DNA from 2 places in the Vibrio algarum genome. Region 1 is predicted to be linked to the other one. Evidence: riboswitches for the same ligand, from Rfam matches in the RefSeq annotation. Region 1 holds a riboswitch; the other holds the start of a gene.
What was found. A riboswitch is a leader RNA that binds a small molecule or an ion and turns the genes downstream of it on or off. The one in region 1 is predicted to bind lysine.

Region 1 (10,394 bases):
TGGTGATGCGGCTTTGTCTGCACTACTTCATGATATGGCGGCAAATAGGTACCATAAAGAAAATGTACCTAATTCAAGTAAGCACCAATACCCTTATTTAACTTATTCGTCATTTTCGCAAGTGTGTAAATATGCAAATAGAGCGAGTTACGAAGTATTAGTACAGCATTCTCCTCGGTTATCTAGGGGATTACCAGAACGCGAAGATAGCTTAGAAGAAGCGTATTGGGAAAGATAATTCAGCCTGAATTAATATAATTTAAAGATAAAAAAAGAGCGCTAAGTAGGCGCTCTTACTATTTTTTTCTTTGTAAACTAGATTAGGAAATCGTCTAAAGATTTACCTGCATCAAGTTGTGATTGGATAGAAGAAGGTGTTCTACCTTGACCTGTCCATGTTTTTTCGTCACCACTAACTGCATCAATATATTTGTATTTTGCAGGGCGAGGTTCGCGTTTTTTGCGAGTTTTCGTTTTAGTCTCACCTGATAGTGCTGAAATTAAATCTTCAACGTCAATTCCATCTTTTGCAATCATTTGTGCATATTCAGCAAGTTTAGCTTCTCTTTCTGCTAATGCTGCTTTCTCTTCTTCTGCTGCTGAACGACGTTCTTCAACAACTAGGGTAAGTTTTTCTAAGGCTTCTTCTAACTGCTCAAAAGTTAATTCGCGTGCAAAAGCACGTAAGCTGCGAATATTGAGCAAAGTTTTTGTAAGTTCTGACATGTGGCGTCCCATCTGATTATTATTCAACACGATAATAGTAACAGCCAAATTAAATATCACCAAATTATTTTAGATTAAACTAAATATATCTAATAATAGTTTTTATAGGGATATATAAGGTTTAATAATTTTAACTCATATTGTTAATTCAGTGAGTAATTACTTTAAATGACTTGTGATTAACCTGTTTTCCATTCATTTTAGTGACATATTTCATATGTGAATGCTTTTGTGGCTAAATCTATTGATTATTATGCTTTAAAATGCGCTTTTATGTTGCAAAAAGGGGATAGATCCGTACAATCATGCACGCCTTATTCAGTTTTAAGATGTGAATAATATTTTTTTCTTATATTTTAACTGTTTACAGAGGTAGAGGCGCAATAACTATTAGTACATTCTATTGGGGTGATGCCAATGGGTAGTCTGGAAAGGAGTTATTGCCGAAGCAAGCGAGATTATCAAGCCCGCTTGCTGGGGTTGTATTTAATAAGTACAACACTGCCATAGTATATTTAATTTTAACTATGGAGCGCTACTGTGGGTCGAGGACTATGGATTTCCTTTTACTTACCATTAACATATTTAAGTGTTGATTCTGCAGTAGATCTCTAACCAATCGGTTTTTGTAGATCATGAATTTAGTAGATTTTGCTTCTTCACCCTTATCTTTATTACCACCATTAATGGCTTTAGGCCTTGCTGTTGTCACTCGTCGAGTACTGCTTTCGTTAGGAATTGGTATTCTATTGGGTGCTTTTCTTTTAGCTGATTATTCTTTTTCGAATTCGCTTGGCTATATAGGTACCACAGTCAAAAGTGTATTTATCGAAGATGGTGGTATCAATACTTGGAATATGAGTATTGTTGCTTTTCTTGTTATCTTAGGAATGATGACTGCTTTATTAACGCTGTCAGGGGGCACAAGAGCATTTGCTCTATGGGCGCAAACTAAGGTAAAGAATAAACGTGGTTCGCAATTGCTTGCTGCTTTTTTAGGTGTGTTCATTTTTGTTGATGATTATTTTAACAGCCTAGCGGTTGGTGCAATATCGCGCCCTGTGACAGATCGTTACAATGTGTCCCGTGCAAAACTAGCCTATATATTGGATTCAACGGCGGCGCCTATGTGTGTATTAATGCCCGCGTCTAGTTGGGGTGCTTATATAATGACGATTATAAGTGGAATTTTAGTAAGCCATGGTTTAACTGAATATTCAGCTTTGGGTGCTTATTTGCGCTTAATCCCAATGAATTTTTATGCCGTTTTTGCTTTATTGATGGTTTTTGCTGTCGCATGGTTCCAAATAGATATTGGTGCAATGAGTAAGCATGAACACCTCGCTTCATTAACGGGTAAAATTCGTCCTGAAGAAGACCATTCTAATGCGAAAGAATTAAATGAAGAGCTAGATATTGTCGAGAGTGAATATGGAAAAGTGTCTGATTTGATCCTTCCTATTTTATTTCTGATATTCGCGACGGTTACGGCAATGTTATATACCGGGAACTCAGCACTGGTATCTGATGGGAAAACATTTTCATTATTAGGTGCATTCGAAAATACAGATGTAGGTTCTTCTTTAGTATATGGAGGCCTCGTAGGACTATTTACTGCGTTGTTCACTGTATTTAAACAAAAATTACCTACCAGCGATATTACCAAAACAGTCTGGATTGGTGCTAAGTCTATGTTTAGCGCCATATTAATATTGATTTTCGCTTGGTCTATTGGTTCTGTTATCGGTGACATGAAGACAGGGGCTTATTTATCCTCTTTAATTCAAGGTAATATTGGCGTTCATTGGCTTCCGGTTATTTTATTCTTATTGTCTGGATTGATGGCTTTCTCTACAGGGACCTCATGGGGAACATTTGGAATAATGTTACCTATCGCGGGTGATATGGCAGGCGCGACTGACTTAGCAATGATGTTACCTATGTTAAGTGCTGTTTTGGCTGGTTCAGTATTTGGTGATCACTGTTCACCTATTTCAGATACCACCATTTTGTCCTCTACAGGGGCCGGTTGTAATCATATCGACCACGTCGCGACTCAGTTACCTTATGCTATTACCGTTGCGATAATCTCTAGTATCGGTTTTGTTATTCTTGGTATGACCAATTCTGTAGCGATTTCTTTCGCTGCTACGTTCATTGCTTTCATCATTGCTTGCTTTATTTTGTCTGTATTATCTAAATCAAAAGGTTTACAGATGCAAAATGCCTAAAAAAAGCAATTTTTAGGTTGAAAATTGAATCGAGCTTAGTTAGTGTGGTTGTAAGCGAAAGGAACTAAGAAATTATGCGTATATTTGTAATGAACATTCATCACCATCATCACCCTGAGTAGTCTTTCGGGCGATGTGCGCATACCCGGGAGATAATAACTCCCGGAGGTCAAATCTAAGATTCGAACCCTCGGGAAATAAAACCCCGAGGGTTTTTTGGTTTCAGACCACTTAACTCAATATGCACCAAGTAGTGTCAATAATTAGTTATACAAATGTTGTTAATTTGCGACTTAGACAAAAAGTGTTCGATTTAGTGAACATAAATAGGCATGGAGTGCTATTTCTTAGCGAACAGGGAGGTCTTCAGTGGTTAGCGGAATCGAATTCATTTTGAACACATAATTATTGCTATTGGTATAGCATAAATCGAATTTAGAAATTAAAAAAATAACGAATATTTAGACAGGGAATAGAGTAATGCAAACACAACGACTAAGAATCGCAATCCAGAAAAAGGCCGCTTAAGTAAAGAGTGCCAAGAACTCCTAAAAAAATGTGGTGCTAAGTTTAATTTAATGGGTGAGCGTCTTGTTGTTCACGCGGAAAATATGCCAATCGACCTATTACTCGTGCGCGATGACGATATCCCAGGCTTGGTTATGGATGGCGTCGTTGACCTCGGTTTTATTGGTGAGAACGAACTAGAAGAGGTTCGTTTAGACAGAGTTGCTTTAGGAGAAGCAAGTGAATTTGTTGCTCTGCGTCGATTAGACTTTGGTGGTTGTCGTTTATCTATTGCTATTAATCAGGATGATGAATATAACGGCCCACAAGACCTCAACGGTAAGCGCATCGCAACAACCTACCCACATCTTTTAAAAGCGTATATGGATGAGCAAGGCGTAGAGTTTAGCACTTGTAACCTTCAAGGTTCTGTAGAAGTTGCTCCTCGCGCAGGCCTTGCCGACGCTATTGCCGATCTTGTGTCAACGGGTGCAACATTAGAAGCAAATGGTTTAAAAGAAGCTGAGGTTATCTTCCGTTCTAAAGCAACCTTGATTCAGCGTGCTGGTGAGTTTGATGAAGATAAGCTAGCTCTTATCAATAAGTTACTTACCCGTATGCAAGGTGTAATCCAAGCTAAAGAGTCTAAATACATCATGCTGCACGCTCCAACTGAGCAACTTGAAGCTATTAAAGCACTTTTACCTGGCGCGGAAGATCCAACGGTATTACCTCTGGCAGCCGAGAAAAATCGTGTAGCAGTACATTTGGTCAGTACTGAAAACCTTTTCTGGGAAACAATGGAGCAGCTTAAAGAGCTTGGTGCTAGCTCTATTTTGGTACTACCAATTGAAAAAATGATGGAGTAAGTGATGAAAACTGTTGTTTGGCAATCTTTAAGTGAATCGCAGCAAGACTCAGTTTTAGAGCGTCCGGCAATTGCCGAAGGCGCAAATATTACAGCGGCGGTGCAGGATGTCATCGGAAAAGTCCGTTTTGAAGGCGATAAAGCACTGACAGAGTTGACTCAAAAATTTGATGGTGTGACGCCAAAATCCATTCGAGTATCTAATGAAGAAATAGATGCCGCTTCGGCTAGGCTGTCTGAAAAAATGAAAAATGCGCTAGAACAAGCGTACAAAAATATTTCTGTTTTTCATGAAGCGCAGAAGCCGCAACCACTCAAGGTAGAAACGCAACCCGGTGTGGTTTGTGAACAGGTAACAAGGCCGATTAACACGGTCGGTTTATATATACCAGGGGGTAGTGCGCCGCTACCATCCACTGTATTGATGTTGGGTGTTCCTTCACAAATTGCAGGTTGTCGTAAAGTGGTTCTTTGTTCACCACCACCGATTGCGGATGAAATTTTATACGTTGCCAAACTTTGTAAAATCGATGAAGTTTACAATGTCGGTGGTGGTCAAGCGATTGCAGCTATGGCTTACGGAACAGAGACCGTTTCAAAAGTAGAAAAGATATTTGGCCCCGGTAATGCGTATGTTACAGAGGCGAAACGACAAGTAAGTAATGATTTTCGTGGCGCGGCAATAGATATGCCTGCCGGCCCTTCAGAAGTCTTGGTCATCGCCGACGAGACGGCAAACCCAGAGTTTGTTGCAGCTGATTTGCTAAGCCAAGCAGAGCACGGACCTGATTCGCAAGTTGTACTTCTTACGCCTTCGCCAATTATTGCCGATAAAGTCGCCGATGCCGTTCAAGCTCAGTTGAAAAAACTGTCTCGAGCAGATATCGCCGAACAGGCATTAGGTTCAAGTATCATTGTTATCGCAGAATCTATTTCGCAATGTGTTTCGATTTCAAATTTTTATGGCCCAGAACACCTTATCGTTCAAACACAAAACCCAAGAGCACTTTTGCCGTTATTAGATAATGCTGGTTCAATTTTCTTAGGTGATTGGTCTCCTGAATCTGCGGGTGATTATGCGTCTGGCACCAACCATGTACTTCCAACCTACGGATATACTCGAACCTATTCGAGCTTAGGTCTTGCCGACTTTTCTAAGCGAATGACGGTTCAAGAGCTCTCTGCAGACGGATTGAGAGGCCTAGCGTCTACGGTTGTGACAATGGCTGAAGCCGAAGGGTTAGATGCACATAAGCGTGCAGTGACCATTCGTGTAGAAGCGCTAGAAAAAGGGGAGTAGCGAATGGAAAAGCTCGCTCGAAAACAAGTTCAAAAGCTTACGCCGTACCTCTCCGCTAGGAGAATCGGGGGAAGTGGGGACGTTTGGCTAAACGCGAATGAATCACCGTTCAATAACCAGTATCAGACCTCATTCGAAAGACTGAATCGCTATAGCAGTTGCCAGCCTAAAGAGTTGATAGAGGCTTACGCGTCGTATGCGGATGTTGAGCCTGAACAGGTACTTACCTCTCGCGGTGCGGATGAAGGAATTGAGTTATTGGTGAGAGCATTTTGTGAACCGGGTGAAGACGCAATTTTATATTGCCCACCGACGTATGGAATGTATTCGATTAGCGCTGAAACCATTGGCATTGAAACAAAAATTGTCCCTTCTACATCGGATTGGCAACTGGATTTAGACGGTATAGAGGCAAACTTAGAGAACGTGAAGCTTGTCTTTGTATGTAGTCCAAATAACCCAACAGGTAATTTGATAAAGCGTGAAGATATCGTCGCTTTGTTAGAAATAACGAAAGATAGAGCAATCGTCGTGATGGACGAAGCGTACATCGATTTTTGCCCTGAGGCATCTACCAAAGATCTGCTTGCCGAGTACGAAAACTTGGCCATTTTAAGAACCTTATCTAAAGCGTTTGCTCTAGCGGGGCTAAGATGTGGATTTACGCTGGCAAATAAACCTCTGATTGACGTTTTACTTAAAGTTATCGCACCGTATCCAGTTCCGATTCCTGTTACTGACATCGCTTGTCAGGCACTATCTGAGGCGGGATTGTCTAGGGCCAAAGAACAAGTGAGCGAACTAAACAGAAATCGTGACTATCTAGAACAAGTATTGTCCTCGATAGAAGGGATGACGGTTTACCAAGGTTGGGGCAATTACTTGTTAATTCAGTGTTCAGAAGGTGATGCTCTTTTTAAGAGTGCATGGGACAATGGTATTATTCTACGCAATTCACCAATCAAAGACTGTATTCGAATTAGCGTTGGCAATAGAGAAGAGTGCGAAGTGACCGCCAACTTCATTAAAAAACAACTGGATGAACGCACTGCATAAGGATAGTTAAGTGAGCAACCAACAAAAAATTCTATTTATTGACCGAGATGGCACCTTAATTGTTGAGCCACCAATCGATTTTCAGGTCGATCGTTTAGATAAACTCAAGTTAGAACCATTTGTTATACCAAGTCTTTTGGCTTTGCAAAACGCAGGTTACCGTCTTGTGATGGTTACAAATCAAGATGGACTCGGAACGGATAGTTATCCTCAAGACGAATTTGATGCACCGCATAATATGATGATGGAGATTTTTGAGTCTCAAGGTGTGATATTTGATGATGTTTTACTGTGCCCGCATTTTGAAGAAGACAACTGTACTTGCCGAAAACCTAAATTAGGTATGGTAAAAGAGTATCTTCAGAACGGAAAGGTTGATTTCAAAACCTCAGCGGTTATTGGTGATCGTGAAACAGACCTTCAGTTAGCGGAAAATATGGCGATACGTGGTATTCAGTACAACCCAAAGACCATGGGCTGGCCTGCAATTTTACGTGATTTAACCGTCAATGAACGTGTTGCGAAAGTAGTAAGAACGACAAAAGAGACCGATATTTCTGTCGCTGTGAATTTAGATGTCCAAGGTGGAAATAAAATTTCCACGGGGTTAGGTTTCTTTGATCATATGCTTGATCAAATTGCCACTCATGGTGCATTTCAAATGCAGGTGAACGTCGACGGTGATCTACACATCGATGACCATCACTCTGTTGAAGATACAGCATTGGCTTTAGGGCAAGCTTTAAAAGAAGCCCTCGGTGATAAGCGTGGTATTGGTCGTTTCGGCTTTAGTCTGCCTATGGATGAATGTTTAGCTCAGTGTGCGCTCGATCTGTCAGGTCGTCCGTATCTAAAATTTGAAGCCGAGTTTGGCCGTGAGTTGGTGGGTGATCTTTCAACGGAAATGGTCGAGCATTTCTTCCGCTCGCTAACCGATACGCTTGCTTGCACACTGCACCTTTCGTCATCTGGTGACAATGACCATCATATTATTGAAAGTCTGTTCAAAGCGTTTGGACGTACGCTTCGCCAAGCTATTAAGGTTGAAGGTAATGAGCTTCCAAGTAGTAAGGGCGTACTCTAATGGAGAAGGAGAGCGTGATGAGTCAGAATGTCGTCATCATCGATACTGGTTGTGCCAACGTGTCATCTGTCAAATTTGCCATTGAACGTCTTGGTTACCCAGTCACAATATCAAAAGAACCGAGTGTCGTTTTAGCCGCAGATAAGCTGTTTTTACCAGGAGTAGGAACCGCGAGTGAAGCGATGAAAAACCTCGCAGAACGTGATCTTATCGAACTCGTTAAAAAGGTAGAGAAACCACTGCTGGGTATCTGCTTGGGTATGCAACTACTTGGAAAACTGTCTTATGAGAAAGGGTCGGTTGGCAATGATATTGTCGAATGTCTCGCTCTCTGTGACGGCGAAGTTAAATTAATGGATACAGGTGAATTACCTTTGCCACATATGGGCTGGAATACGGTCTCTGCTGAAAAAGGCAACCCATTATTTGCCGGAATAGAAGAAGGTGAGTATTTCTACTTTGTGCATAGTTACGCTATGCCTATTGGCGATGACACCATTGCTTCTTGTGATTACGGTAAACCGTTTACTGCGGCGGTTCAAAGCGGTAACTATTATGGTGTTCAATTTCACCCAGAACGCTCTAGTAAGGCTGGCTCTCGATTAATTAAGAACTTTTTAGAGCTAGTTATATAGAAACGCGTTGAAATTGTTATTTTTAGAATGCTTAGAATTTGTTTTTAGAACCGTTTAAAGCTTGTTGTAAAAATGAATGATAGGAAAAAGGATTTTGTTGTGATTATTCCCGCACTAGATTTAATTGAAGGCCAAGTCGTTCGCTTATTCCAAGGAGACTATGGTCAGGTTACTGAATATAAAGTGGACCCTGCAGAACAGTTCAATCTTTACCATCAAGCCGGTGCAAACTGGTTGCACCTTGTAGACCTTACTGGGGCTAAAGATATTCATGCTCGTCAGCTCGATTTAATTGCGACTTTAATTGCTAGCACGCCTGCTAACGTGCAAATTGGCGGTGGTGTTAGAACTGAAGAAGATGTGGTTGGGCTACTAGATGCCGGTGCGCAGCGTGTTGTTGTCGGCTCTACGGCCGTTAAACAACCAGAAATGGTGAAAGGATGGATGGAAAAATACGGTGCTGAGAAAATTGTTCTCGCATTAGATATTAATATCGATCAAGCCGGCACGCGCAAAGTGGCTATTTCTGGATGGCAAGAAGATTCAGGTGTCACCATTGAAGCTTTGATAGACGATTATCTGACGGTAGGCTTACAACATGTACTTTGTACGGATATCTCGCGCGACGGTACGCTAGCGGGGTCTAACGTTGAGTTGTATGTTGACCTTTGTAAGTTATATCCACAGGTTCAATTCCAGTCCTCGGGGGGCATTGGCAGCCTAGCTGATATCGAAGCCCTTAAGGGGACTGGTGTTGCCGGTGTTATTGTTGGTCGTGCACTGTTAGATGGTAAATTTACCGCAGAGGAGGCTTTCCAATGCTGGCTAAGCGAATAATTCCTTGTTTGGATGTCCGTGATGGACAAGTGGTTAAAGGTGTTCAATTTCGCAATCATGAGATAATTGGCGATATCGTTCCTCTCGCTCAGCGATACGCTGAAGAGGGCGCTGACGAACTGGTTTTTTACGATATTACCGCATCATCTGATGGTCGCGTTGTCGATAAAAGCTGGGTAGCCCGCGTTGCCGAAGTTATTGATATACCTTTTTGCGTTGCAGGTGGCATTAAGTCTGCCGAAGACGCTTCTCGTATCCTTGAGTTCGGAGCAGATAAAGTGTCGATCAATTCACCAGCACTTGCTAACCCAGAGCTGATTACTGATCTTGCCGATAAATTTGGTGTTCAGTGTATTGTTGTGGGTATTGACTCTTATTTTGACGCGGAAACCGGTAAGTACCAAGTGTACCAATTTACCGGTGATGAAGAGCGTACCAAAGCCACTAAATGGGAAACGCGAGACTGGGTTAAAGAGGTTCAAAAGCGTGGTGCTGGCGAAATAGTATTGAACATGATGAACCAAGATGGGGTTCGCAACGGTTACGATATCGAACAGCTTAATATGGTTCGAGAAGTGTGCCATGTTCCACTGATTGCTTCTGGTGGTGCTGGTGCAATGGAACATTTTGCTGAGGCTTACAAGAAGACCAACGTAGATGGAGCGCTTGCTGCTTCCGTTTTCCACAAACAAGTCATCAATATTGGTGAACTAAAAACATATTTGAAAAAAGAAGGCGTGGAGATACGTTTATGAGTAGCTCAGTAGAGACTAAAATCGGTAGTTTGGTTGATAGAATTGATTGGGACAAGGTAGATGGACTAGTACCAGCGATCGTACAAGACTTTCAGTCTAGCCAAGTGCTCATGATGGGATATATGAACCCAGAAGCGTTAGAAAAAACACTAGAAACTGAACAAGTGACTTTTTTCTCTCGTACAAAGTCTCGTCTTTGGACGAAAGGTGAAACATCGGGTAACGTGCTACAACTTAAAAATATTTCTTTAGATTGTGATAACGATACTTTGCTTGTTTTGGTCAATCCTATTGGGCCGACTTGCCATACTGGAACCACAACTTGTTTTGATGCAGATAATGCAGAAGCTTCGCAAATGGTGTGGCTTCATCAACTTGAATCTTTATTGGCTGCT
Region 2 (10,394 bases), 1.8 Mb from region 1:
AGAAGATGCTAGAGAATACTTTGCTCCTGTGCCTGTTATCGCACGAAAACTCCAGACTTTGATGGATGTTGGTCTCTCATACATTAGGCTCGGTCAAGCCGCCACAACGCTTTCCGGTGGCGAAGCACAAAGAGTCAAATTAGCAAGAGAACTCTCTAAGCGTGATACAGGTCAAACCTTGTATATTTTAGATGAGCCAACAACTGGCCTGCACTTTCATGATATTCAACAGTTATTAACCGTACTTCACAGATTAAGAGACCATGGTAATACTGTCGTTGTGATCGAACATAACTTAGACGTAATTAAAACCGCAGATTGGGTAGTAGATTTAGGGCCTGAAGGTGGACAAGGTGGTGGCGAGATTATCGCAGAAGGAACACCTGAAGAGGTTGCTAATGTGAAAGGTTCTCATACCGCAAGATTTTTGAAACCACTGCTAAAGCTCAAGAAATGACCCCAGAATGAATATGGGTTAAACAATACCCACTTTAAAAACAATAGACTCTAGGTTGTCTTTGAAAAAAAGGTAAAGTAGAAAAGCGAGCTTAGCTCGCTTTTTAATTAGGGATGCAAAAATGGCAATCATTCACCTTAGTGGCACAAAACTCGCTCCAAAAAAAGCTAAGGCACCGCTTAACCGCACATTCATGTTCACAATTGGCTTTGTATTTCTCATCGCCATGCATATTTACATTCCAAATCTTAATGGCATGGGTTTAGCCCTTCCATTTAATGCTTTCGTATGGACTTCTCTTAGTTTTATTTGCGCAATTGGTTTTTATCATATTGCCAGTACAAAGCGAATTCGTTACACCAAGTTAACCATTGTTCTGTTCATTTGCTGTATCATATTAACCCTTCCTATATTTTTTCAATTTGATAGATTCGGGATGCTCACCCAACCGAGGTTAATAGCCCTATGGTCGGGTTGGTTGTTTTTTTTAGTACTACAACAATTCAAACTTAGTAATTTGCATAAACAACGCCTACTCTGGTTTATTGTCATTGGCGCTATTATGGAAGTATTGCTCGGCTATGCTCAGTTTTTTGACTTGTTGCCTAAAGAGACTCTAGGCTACAACACGTTCACCCAAATGCCTTTTGGGATATTTCAATACCCGAGCGTCATGGTAAGCTTTCTATCTACCGGACTAGTGATTTCAGGTTATTTACTTGCAAGACAAGAGAGAAAATACGGCCAAAAGGTAAGTAGAACGCTGTTTCTTTACCTAGTCCCCCTCATCACTGCTCCATTAATCATCATCCTCGCGCGAGAATTTGAATGGCTCGGTACTGCGTTTGGGTCTGTTATTGTTGCCACCTATTTATATCGCTTCTCAACACCACAGAGGTTTAGTGGCTGGATATCTTCTTCAATCGCTGGTGTTGGGGTGGGTTTAATCCTATTTTCCACAATTAGTCTTGATACTCCGTATTCTCAAACACAACAAATTGAACGAGCAACTCTATTTCCACAAGCGATAGATATGTTCATTGAAAAGCCATTTACAGGATACGGATATGGCCGATTTGGGCCTGAATATATTTTATATTCAGCTCGTCAACACCAACTAAACTCTGAATATTCGGCTGGTTATTCCTCCGCTGAGCATCCATTAAATGAAACTCTATACTGGGGAATTGAAGGTGGAATAATACCCATTGTGGCGATAGTAATTGCAATGATAATGGTAGTATTCAAAATGTATTCGGCACGTAAAGGCACCAGATTAGCCATATTTAGCCTATTTGTACCCATTGTACTGCATAGCCAAATGGGCGCTCCATTTTACCTCTCTGCCATCCATTGGCTCATTTTTATCATACTTTTATATTGGGTAGATCAGAGAACCTCAAAATATAAAGTCCGCTCTATTTCAAAAGTCAGCAAGGTGTTAATAAGAACGACAAGCTTTATTGTTCCCGCAATAACAACGATGTACATGTTCGTCGCATTGCAGACCAATATAATGCTATTCAAGTTTGAAAACTCTTTCCCGAGAGACACGAAAATCCTGACTCAAGTGGTCAATCCAATGTCACAGAAATTACGTTATGAATGGAATCTATACAGTGAATCACTAAAGAAAGGTCTGGTCACAGGCAATAGGTTGGATGTTGAACATTATATCTCTTGGGCATTACAAGCGATTAGAGAAAAACCACAAGAACAGCTTTACAGCCACTTAATCATGGCTTACCTAGGCTTAGGTGAGGTCAGTAAAGCAAATCAGATACGTTCAGAAGCCGATTTTTTGTTCCCAAATTTTGATTTTTCTAATATAGATATAGAACCAATTGCCATACACAAAGCGTTTAACGAAGAAATTACAGAAGAATCAGAATTAACCACATCAAAAAATACAGAACCTAAAAATTAGACAAGAAAGTAGAGTGACGATAAACCACTCTACTTAAGGTTTTTATTTATTTAGCGTCTCATCCAACGCTTTTAGACACAAAGCGACATTCTCGTTTCGTGCTGCGTAACCCATTAAACCTATACGCCAAGTTTTACCCGCCAATGCCCCTAATCCTGAACCTATTTCAAGATTATAGTCATTTAGCAAGACAGATCTAACGGCCGCATCATCAACACCATCGGGTATGTATACAGCATTGAGTTGAGGTAACCGGTAAGCCTCATCTACTACAAATTGAATCCCCATTGCTTCAAGGCCTTTCTTTAGCTTTTCATGCATAGCTTGGTGCCTCTGCCATGCATTTTCTAATCCTTCATTTTTCAAGACTAATAAAGCTTCATGTAATGCATAAAGGCTATTTACAGGCGCAGTATGATGATAACTTCGCTTCCCCTCTCCACTCCAATATCCAAGCACTAAACTCTGATCTAAAAACCAGCTTTGTACTGGTGACTGTCGGTTTTGAATACGTTGAATAGCTGCCGCAGAAAAAGTAAGAGGAGATAAGCCAGGTACACAGGATAAACATTTTTGACTACCTGAATAAACCGCGTCTAAACCCCACTCATCCACTTTTAATGGCACACCACCAAGCGAAGTCACAGCATCTACAATGGTCAATACTCCACGCTCTTGAGCTAAAGCGGCTAATGCTTGTGCGTCACTGACTGCACCGGTAGACGTTTCTGCATGTACAAAAGCGAGAAGCTTTGTGTCAGGGTTTGCATCAAGTGTATCCTTCACTTTCTTAATGTCTACGGGCTCCCCCCATTCATTGTCTACAACAACAGCCTTTCCACCACATCGAACGACATTTTCACGCATTCTTTCACCGAATACTCCGTTTCGGCATACAACCACTTTATCTCCCGCTTCCACTAAGTTAACAAAGCATGCTTCCATTCCAGCACTGCCTGGGGCCGACACTGCAATAGTAAACTCATTTTCAGTTTGAAATGCATACTTAAGCAGTTGTTTTAGTTCGTCCATCATATTGATAAATAGAGGGTCTAAATGTCCTACTGTTGGGCGACTTAACGCTTGTAAAACTTGAGGGGAGATATCCGAAGGTCCAGGTCCCATTAATGTTCTGTGGGGTGGGATAAAGCTCTGTATCGTCATAATTATTCCTTTTTATAAGACGCGTAGGGGGTTAAAGACTAACTCAAAAATCATCATCCAACAATTCGACTCTAGTATAGAGGTCTAACCAGTAATTTAAAAAGTTCATTGCGATGTAGCAAAGTTATGGGTAATTATTCATATTAACAATTGACTTTTAAACGCCAACATCGTTCAATGAATGAGTCTTCATTTATTGAACTAAATTTAGACATTACGCTTTATAACAGAAGAGGAGCATTGCCCAGGCAGATGTTTTGTGGAGCCTCAACTCCTAGACATTACATTCAGGGGGAGCAGTGCCGAGATGATAATTCATTGAGTGTGAATATTCGTCGGTTGAATAGGTTGAATCCTATCGACTGTCACCAACCAAGTTTGGTGAAGAGCTTCTGAGGTCCGCATCCATATTTAATGCTTTTCCTCTGCTCTAGTAAACTCTCTTCAATATAACAAAATAGAAAGACTGTTAATTTGAAAATATACTGGGAGAAATGACGTGAGCGCATTCAATGTAGCGAAATTTGGTGGCACAAGTGTTGCCAACTTCGAAGCCATGAGCCGTTGTGCAGAACTTATCGAAAACAATCCAAATACCAAGCTTATTGTAAGCAGTGCTTGTTCTGGCGTAACAAATTTGCTTGTTGAACTTGCTAATGGTGTTCAGGATGAAAAGCGCCGTCAGGTTGTTATAGAGCAACTAGAAGATATTCATTACGCTGTCATTGATAAGCTAGCCGATCCTTTAGCAACAGAGCAGGCTGTTGCCTCTTTATTAAAGAGCGTTGCCTCTGCAGCTGAAGCTGCATCATTCCAAAGCAGTGACAAACTCACCGACCACATGGTTGCTTATGGTGAACGCATGTCGACTCACCTACTTACGCAAATATTAAAAGAACGAGGGGTAAGTGCTGTACGCTTTAATATCCGTGAGATAATGAGAACAGATAGCGCTTACGGTAAAGCAGAGCCAGAGTTGGATACTATTTCAAAACTAGCACAAGAAAAGCTCGTACCACTTTGCCAAAAACATGTTGTCGTAACACAAGGGTTTATCGGTGCTGATATCGAAGGAAATACAACAACATTTGGCCGTGGGGGAAGTGACTACAGTGCAGCTTTAATCGCAGAAGCGGTTGCAGCTGAAGGTTTAGAGATTTGGACCGATGTCCCTGGGATTTACACAACAGATCCTCGTATTGTACCGAAAGCGGCCCCTATCCCAGAAATTAGTTTCAGCGAAGCGTCAGAAATGGCCAACTTTGGTGCCAAAATACTCCACCCATCTACACTGGTACCCGCTCTACGCCATGGCATACCTGTATTTGTAGGCTCATCTAAAGAGCCTGAAAAAGGTGGAACATGGATTAGACAAGAAGTTGAAAGTTCACCGCTATTTAGAGCACTAGCACTGCGCTGCAACCAAACAATGATCACGCTACGAAGCCCAAATATGTTCCAAGCTTATGGCTTTTTAGCCGAAGTATTTAAGATCCTCGCTAAGTATAAGATATCTGTCGACTTAATCACGACCTCAGAGGTCAGTGTTTCACTAACTCTTGATCAAACCAATACGTCAGGTGGCGCTCCTGAACTACCAGCAGAAGCACAAAAAGAGCTAGAAGAGCTATGTATTGTTGAAGTAGAACAAAACCTCTGCTTAGTTGCCCTTATTGGGAATAACATGAGCGAATGTAAAGGGTACGCAAAGAAAGTATTCAGTACACTAGAAGACTATAATCTTCGTATGATTTGTTACGGCGCAAGCCCACACAATTTATGCTTTTTAGTTCGCTCTAATGATTCACGAAGAGCCGTTCAGGATCTGCATAGAGAACTGTTTGAGTTACGCGAATAAAAATTAGTTATCTTAATTAAAAAAGGCTTGGTATTTCTACCAAGCCTTTTGCACATACTTCAACAAAGCGGTTAATTGATGTTAGGCCCTAGCCACTTCTCGGCCTCAAGAATATCCCAGCCTTTCCGTTCTGCGTAATCCTTAACCTGATCTTGCTGTATCTGTGCAATAGCAAAATAACGAGAATCAGGATGCGAAAAATACCAACCAGAAACCGATGCTCCAGGCCACATAGCATAGCTTGATGTCAAAGACATACCAATCGATTCTTCTACATTTAGAAGCTCCCATATAGGCCCCTTTTCTGTATGTTCAGGGCATGCAGGATAACCAGGTGCTGGTCGTATACCTTGGTATTTTTCACGAATAAGGTCATCACTAGAAAGATTTTCATCTGCGGAATACCCCCAAATTTCCTTACGTACTTTTTGATGCAAGTATTCAGCAAAAGCTTCCGCTAGTCTATCCGCAACAGCTTGAATCATAATTGCATTATAATCATCACCTTCGGCTTTGAATTTATCTGCTAACTCTCGTTCACCAATACCACCTGTTACAGCAAAAGCACCTATCCAGTCTTTTTTACCACTAGATTTAGGGGCAATATAATCGCTTAAACAATAGTTAAAACCTTTCGGTTTCTCCGTTTGCTGGCGAAGGTTACAAAGAACCTTTGCAACCGTTGTGCGTGATTCATCTGTATATACTTCTATGTCATCACTGACACTTGCCGCTGGTAATAATGCACATATACCGTTTGCTTTCATTAACCCTTCACGTTCAATCTTATCCAACCAAACATTAGCATCGTCAAATAATCTCTTCGCTTCTTCACCCACTTCTTCGTGTTCAAATATTTTTGGGTATTTCCCCATGAGCGTCCACGTCATAAAGAAAGGGGTCCAATCTATGTAGCCTCGTAATATAGAAACATCAAAATCTTTAAATACCTGAATACCCAACTGTTCTGGTATTGGTGGAGTATAGCTTTGCCAGTCAATCGCGACTTTGTTGTCTCTCGCTCTTTGCAATGACACTGGTTTTGTTCGGGGTTTCTTACGATTATGTTGTTCACGTACTTTGATATAATCTTGCTCAAGCTTTTCAACAAATGCAGGTCGGAGTTCATCAGATAATAGTGAACTACAAACCCCTACAGCACGAGAAGCATTGTTAACATAGACTACCGGATGGCTGTAATTCTGCTCTATTTTAACGGCGGTATGAGCCTTAGATGTTGTTGCTCCACCGATGAGTAAAGGAAGATTGAACCCTTGCCTCTCCATCTCTTTAGCAACATGAACCATTTCATCTAGTGAAGGCGTTATCAAACCAGACAGGCCAATGATGTCGACATTTTCTTCCTTAGCCACTTTTAGAATATTTTCACATGAGACCATAACGCCAAGATCGATTATCTCGTAGTTATTACACTGCAAAACGACGCCAACGATATTTTTGCCAATATCGTGTACGTCACCTTTAACCGTTGCGAGAAGTATCTTTCCATTTGTGCTGCCCTCTTGCTTTGACGCATCAATGTACGGCTCAAGATAGGCAACTGCCTGCTTCATTACACGAGCGGATTTGACGACCTGAGGTAAAAACATCTTCCCTTCACCAAATAAGTCACCAACAACATTCATGCCATCCATTAAGGGACCTTCGATGACGTGTAAGGGTTTAGAAGCGCTTGCTCTTGCTTCTTCTGTATCTTCAACGATAAATTCGGTAATGCCCTTAACTAAAGCGTGTTCCAACCTTTTTTCTACAGGCCAAGTACGCCATTCTTGAGCCGATGAATCATCCTCTTTGCCTACGGCATTTTCTCGGTACTCATCAGCAATTTCCAGAAGATTTTCAGTTCCTTTATCTGTTCGGTTTAGAACCACATCTTCGACGGCATTACGTAGTTTTTCAGGAACGTTATCGTAAATTTCCAATTGCCCTGCATTTACGATACCCATATCCATACCATTTTTAAAACAGTGGTATAGGAATACAGCGTGTATAGCTTCACGTACGTAGTTGTTACCTCTAAAGGAGAATGAAACGTTAGATACACCGCCAGAAATCATGGCGTGCGGAAGGTTTCGCTTAATATCAGCAACCGCATTAATAAAGTCTAACGCGTAATTATTGTGTTCATCTATACCCGTTGCAACAGCAAATATATTCGGGTCAAAAATAATGTCTTCTGGCGGGAAACCTACTTCATCGACAAGAACACGATAAGCTTCTGTACAAATTTGTAATTTACGTTCACGCGTATCTGCTTGCCCAATTTCATCAAAGGCCATGACGATTACGGCAGCCCCATAACGACGAATAAGCTTAGCTTGATGAATAAATTTATCTTTCCCTTCTTTCAGAGATATCGAGTTAACAATACCTTTACCCTGAATACACTTTAGGCCCGCTTCAATGACTTCCCACTTTGAGGAATCGACCATGATTGGCACTTTAGCAATCTCGGGCTCTGTCGCGCAAAGGTTAAGGAAGCGAACCATACACGCTTCCGAATCAAGCATTCCTTCATCCATATTTATATCGATGATCTGCGCACCATTTTCGACTTGTTGGCGAGCTACGTCTAATGCCTCATCATAAAGCTCTTCTTTGATAAGACGCTTGAAACGAGCTGACCCAGTTACATTGGTTCGTTCCCCAACATTGACGAATAGAGTTGCTTTATCAATAGTCACCGGCTCTAAACCCGATAGACGACATGCTTTCGATATATCAGGCAATGCGCGTGGTTTTACGTTTTCAACTGCTAATGCCATTTGGCGAATATGTTCAGGAGTCGTACCACAACAACCACCGACCAAGTTTACGTAGCCACTTTGTGCCCATTCTGAAACATGCTCTGCCATATCTTCAGGAGAAAGGTCATACTCACCAAACGCATTAGGTAAGCCTGCATTTGGGTGAACTGACACATATGTTTCTGAGATTCGAGACATCTCAACAACATACTGCCTAAGTTCATCAGGTCCTAGTGCACAGTTAAGGCCAAACGAAATTGGATTGACATGACGAAGTGCATTGTAAAATGCTTCTGTAGTTTGACCTGAAAGTGTGCGGCCTGATGCATCAGTAATCGTGCCTGAAATCATTACTGGCAACGCAATATTAAGCTCTTCAAATACAGTATCAACCGCAAACGCACAGGCTTTCGCATTTAACGTATCAAAGATAGTTTCTATTAATATTAAATCGACACCACCGCGGATTAGAGCTTTAGTAGATTCAGAATAAGCTTCTACTAACTCATCAAAATTCACATTACGGAAACCTGGATCATTTACGTCAGGCGAGATGGAGCAAGTCCGGTTTGTAGGGCCTAATACACCCGCTACAAATCGAGGCTTATTCGGTGTTTTTTCGGTCCATTCATCAGCTACAGCCTTAGCCAACTTTGCAGCTTCGTAATTGATCTCTGCGCTCAGGCTTTCCATGTCATAGTCAGCCATTGCGATTGTAGTAGCGTTAAACGTATTCGTTTCTAGAATATCTGCACCCGCTTCCAAATAAGCTGAGTGGATCTCTTTAATCAATTCAGGTTGACTTAAAACTAGCAGATCATTATTTCCTTTGAGATCGGAATGCCAGTTAGCGAATCGCTCACCACGATAATCTTTTTCTTCAAGTTTGTAATCTTGAATCATGGTGCCCATACCACCATCGATTAACATAATTCGCGTTTTTAGCTGCTTCTCTATTTTTTCTTTCACTATACTTCCAGCCACGTTTAAGCCTCAATCCTTTTAACTTTAGAACTATCCTATCACACAACGAGTAGAAATCTAGACGTCTAAACAGTTTGATAATAGGAATATTCACAACCCTAAGTCTTTGAACGGTTTTTTAATTATTCACGTTGATAAAGTTCATTTTTCAACCGAGAATAGAACAAATAACACACCATTATTGGAGCGTTCTAATGAGCGTATATGACACTTTATGTTTTCTGGCAGCAGCCGCAATGATAATCGCTTTTATAAATTCTAAAGTAGGTAAATTTCAAACTACTATCGCTATTACTGCTGGTGCACTCATACTCTCCTTAATGATGATTGTCGCAGGTCAAAATGGCTGGTTTCAGCTCAATGAATTAGCCGCAAATACGATTAGCTCTATAAATTTCGAAGATTTTCTTCTGAAAGGTGTTTTAGGGTTTCTGCTTTTTGCAGGTGGGCTAGGTATCAATCTAACCAACTTAAAAGACCAAAAATGGGAAATCACATTACTAGCCTTGGGAGCGACACTTGTTTCGACATTTTTTATCGGCCTAGTGCTTTATGCATTAATTAACTGGCTTATAGGTGTGCAATTTGCCCTTGTTTATTGCCTATTATTTGGCGCATTAATTTCACCAACTGACCCGATTGCTGTATTGGCTATCGTAAAGAAACTTGATGCACCTAAACGGATATCTACACAGATAGAAGGTGAGTCACTTTTCAATGATGGATTTGGACTCGTCATTTTTGTCACGCTTTTTACCATAGCTTTCGGCAACGAAACGCCAACAATTGGATCTGTTTCTCTGTTATTTTTACATGAAGCTATTGGTGGCATTATTTACGGTGCGGCTCTAGGTTTGCTATTCCACTATTTAATTAGCGCAACAGATGATCACTCAATGGAGCTTCTTTTGACATTAGGCATACCAACTGCAGGGTATGTTTTCTCCGAAATCATTGAAGTTTCAGGTCCTTTAGCCATGGTTGTTTCTGGCATCATGATTGGAAACTGGACTCGTTATACTGGGTTCTCTAAAGAGAGCCAGGATCACCTGGATCACTTCTGGGAATTGATAGACGAATTCCTCAATGGATTACTGTTTCTTCTAATTGGCTTATCTATGCTTACTTTCAATTTTCATTCTGAAGATTGGATAGTGATGGTTATTTCGGTCCCATTAGTATTAGCTGCTCGCTATATAAGCGTATTCCTCTCCTATAAAGTGTTCAATCGATTTA

Region 2: linked by a shared signal. The riboswitch ahead of lysC (lysine-sensitive aspartokinase 3) and the one ahead of PGX00_RS11995 (Na+/H+ antiporter NhaC family protein) in region 1 are both predicted to bind lysine.

What each region holds. Positions count from the first base shown of each region.
Region 1 is NZ_JAQLOI010000001.1:2,566,340-2,576,733, reverse strand. It holds gene PGX00_RS12005 (inosine/guanosine kinase) at 1-238, shown strand, start outside; gene PGX00_RS12000 (H-NS family histone-like protein) at 316-726, opposite strand; lysine riboswitch at 1,092-1,272, shown strand; gene PGX00_RS11995 (Na+/H+ antiporter NhaC family protein) at 1,362-2,957, shown strand; His leader region at 3,055-3,175, shown strand; partial or broken gene hisG (ATP phosphoribosyltransferase) at 3,438-4,333, shown strand; gene hisD (histidinol dehydrogenase) at 4,337-5,632, shown strand; gene hisC (histidinol-phosphate transaminase) at 5,636-6,688, shown strand; gene hisB (bifunctional histidinol-phosphatase/imidazoleglycerol-phosphate dehydratase HisB) at 6,699-7,772, shown strand; gene hisH (imidazole glycerol phosphate synthase subunit HisH) at 7,787-8,407, shown strand; gene hisA (1-(5-phosphoribosyl)-5-[(5-phosphoribosylamino)methylideneamino]imidazole-4-carboxamide isomerase) at 8,507-9,244, shown strand; gene hisF (imidazole glycerol phosphate synthase subunit HisF) at 9,226-9,999, shown strand; gene hisIE (bifunctional phosphoribosyl-AMP cyclohydrolase/phosphoribosyl-ATP diphosphatase HisIE) at 9,996-10,394, shown strand, end outside.
Region 2 is NZ_JAQLOI010000001.1:745,123-755,516, reverse strand. It holds gene uvrA (excinuclease ABC subunit UvrA) at 1-457, shown strand, start outside; gene PGX00_RS03795 (PglL family O-oligosaccharyltransferase) at 579-2,384, shown strand; gene PGX00_RS03790 (pyridoxal-phosphate-dependent aminotransferase family protein) at 2,427-3,548, opposite strand; lysine riboswitch at 3,771-3,948, shown strand; gene lysC (lysine-sensitive aspartokinase 3) at 4,048-5,406, shown strand; gene metH (methionine synthase) at 5,478-9,158, opposite strand; gene PGX00_RS03775 (cation:proton antiporter) at 9,353-10,394, shown strand, end outside.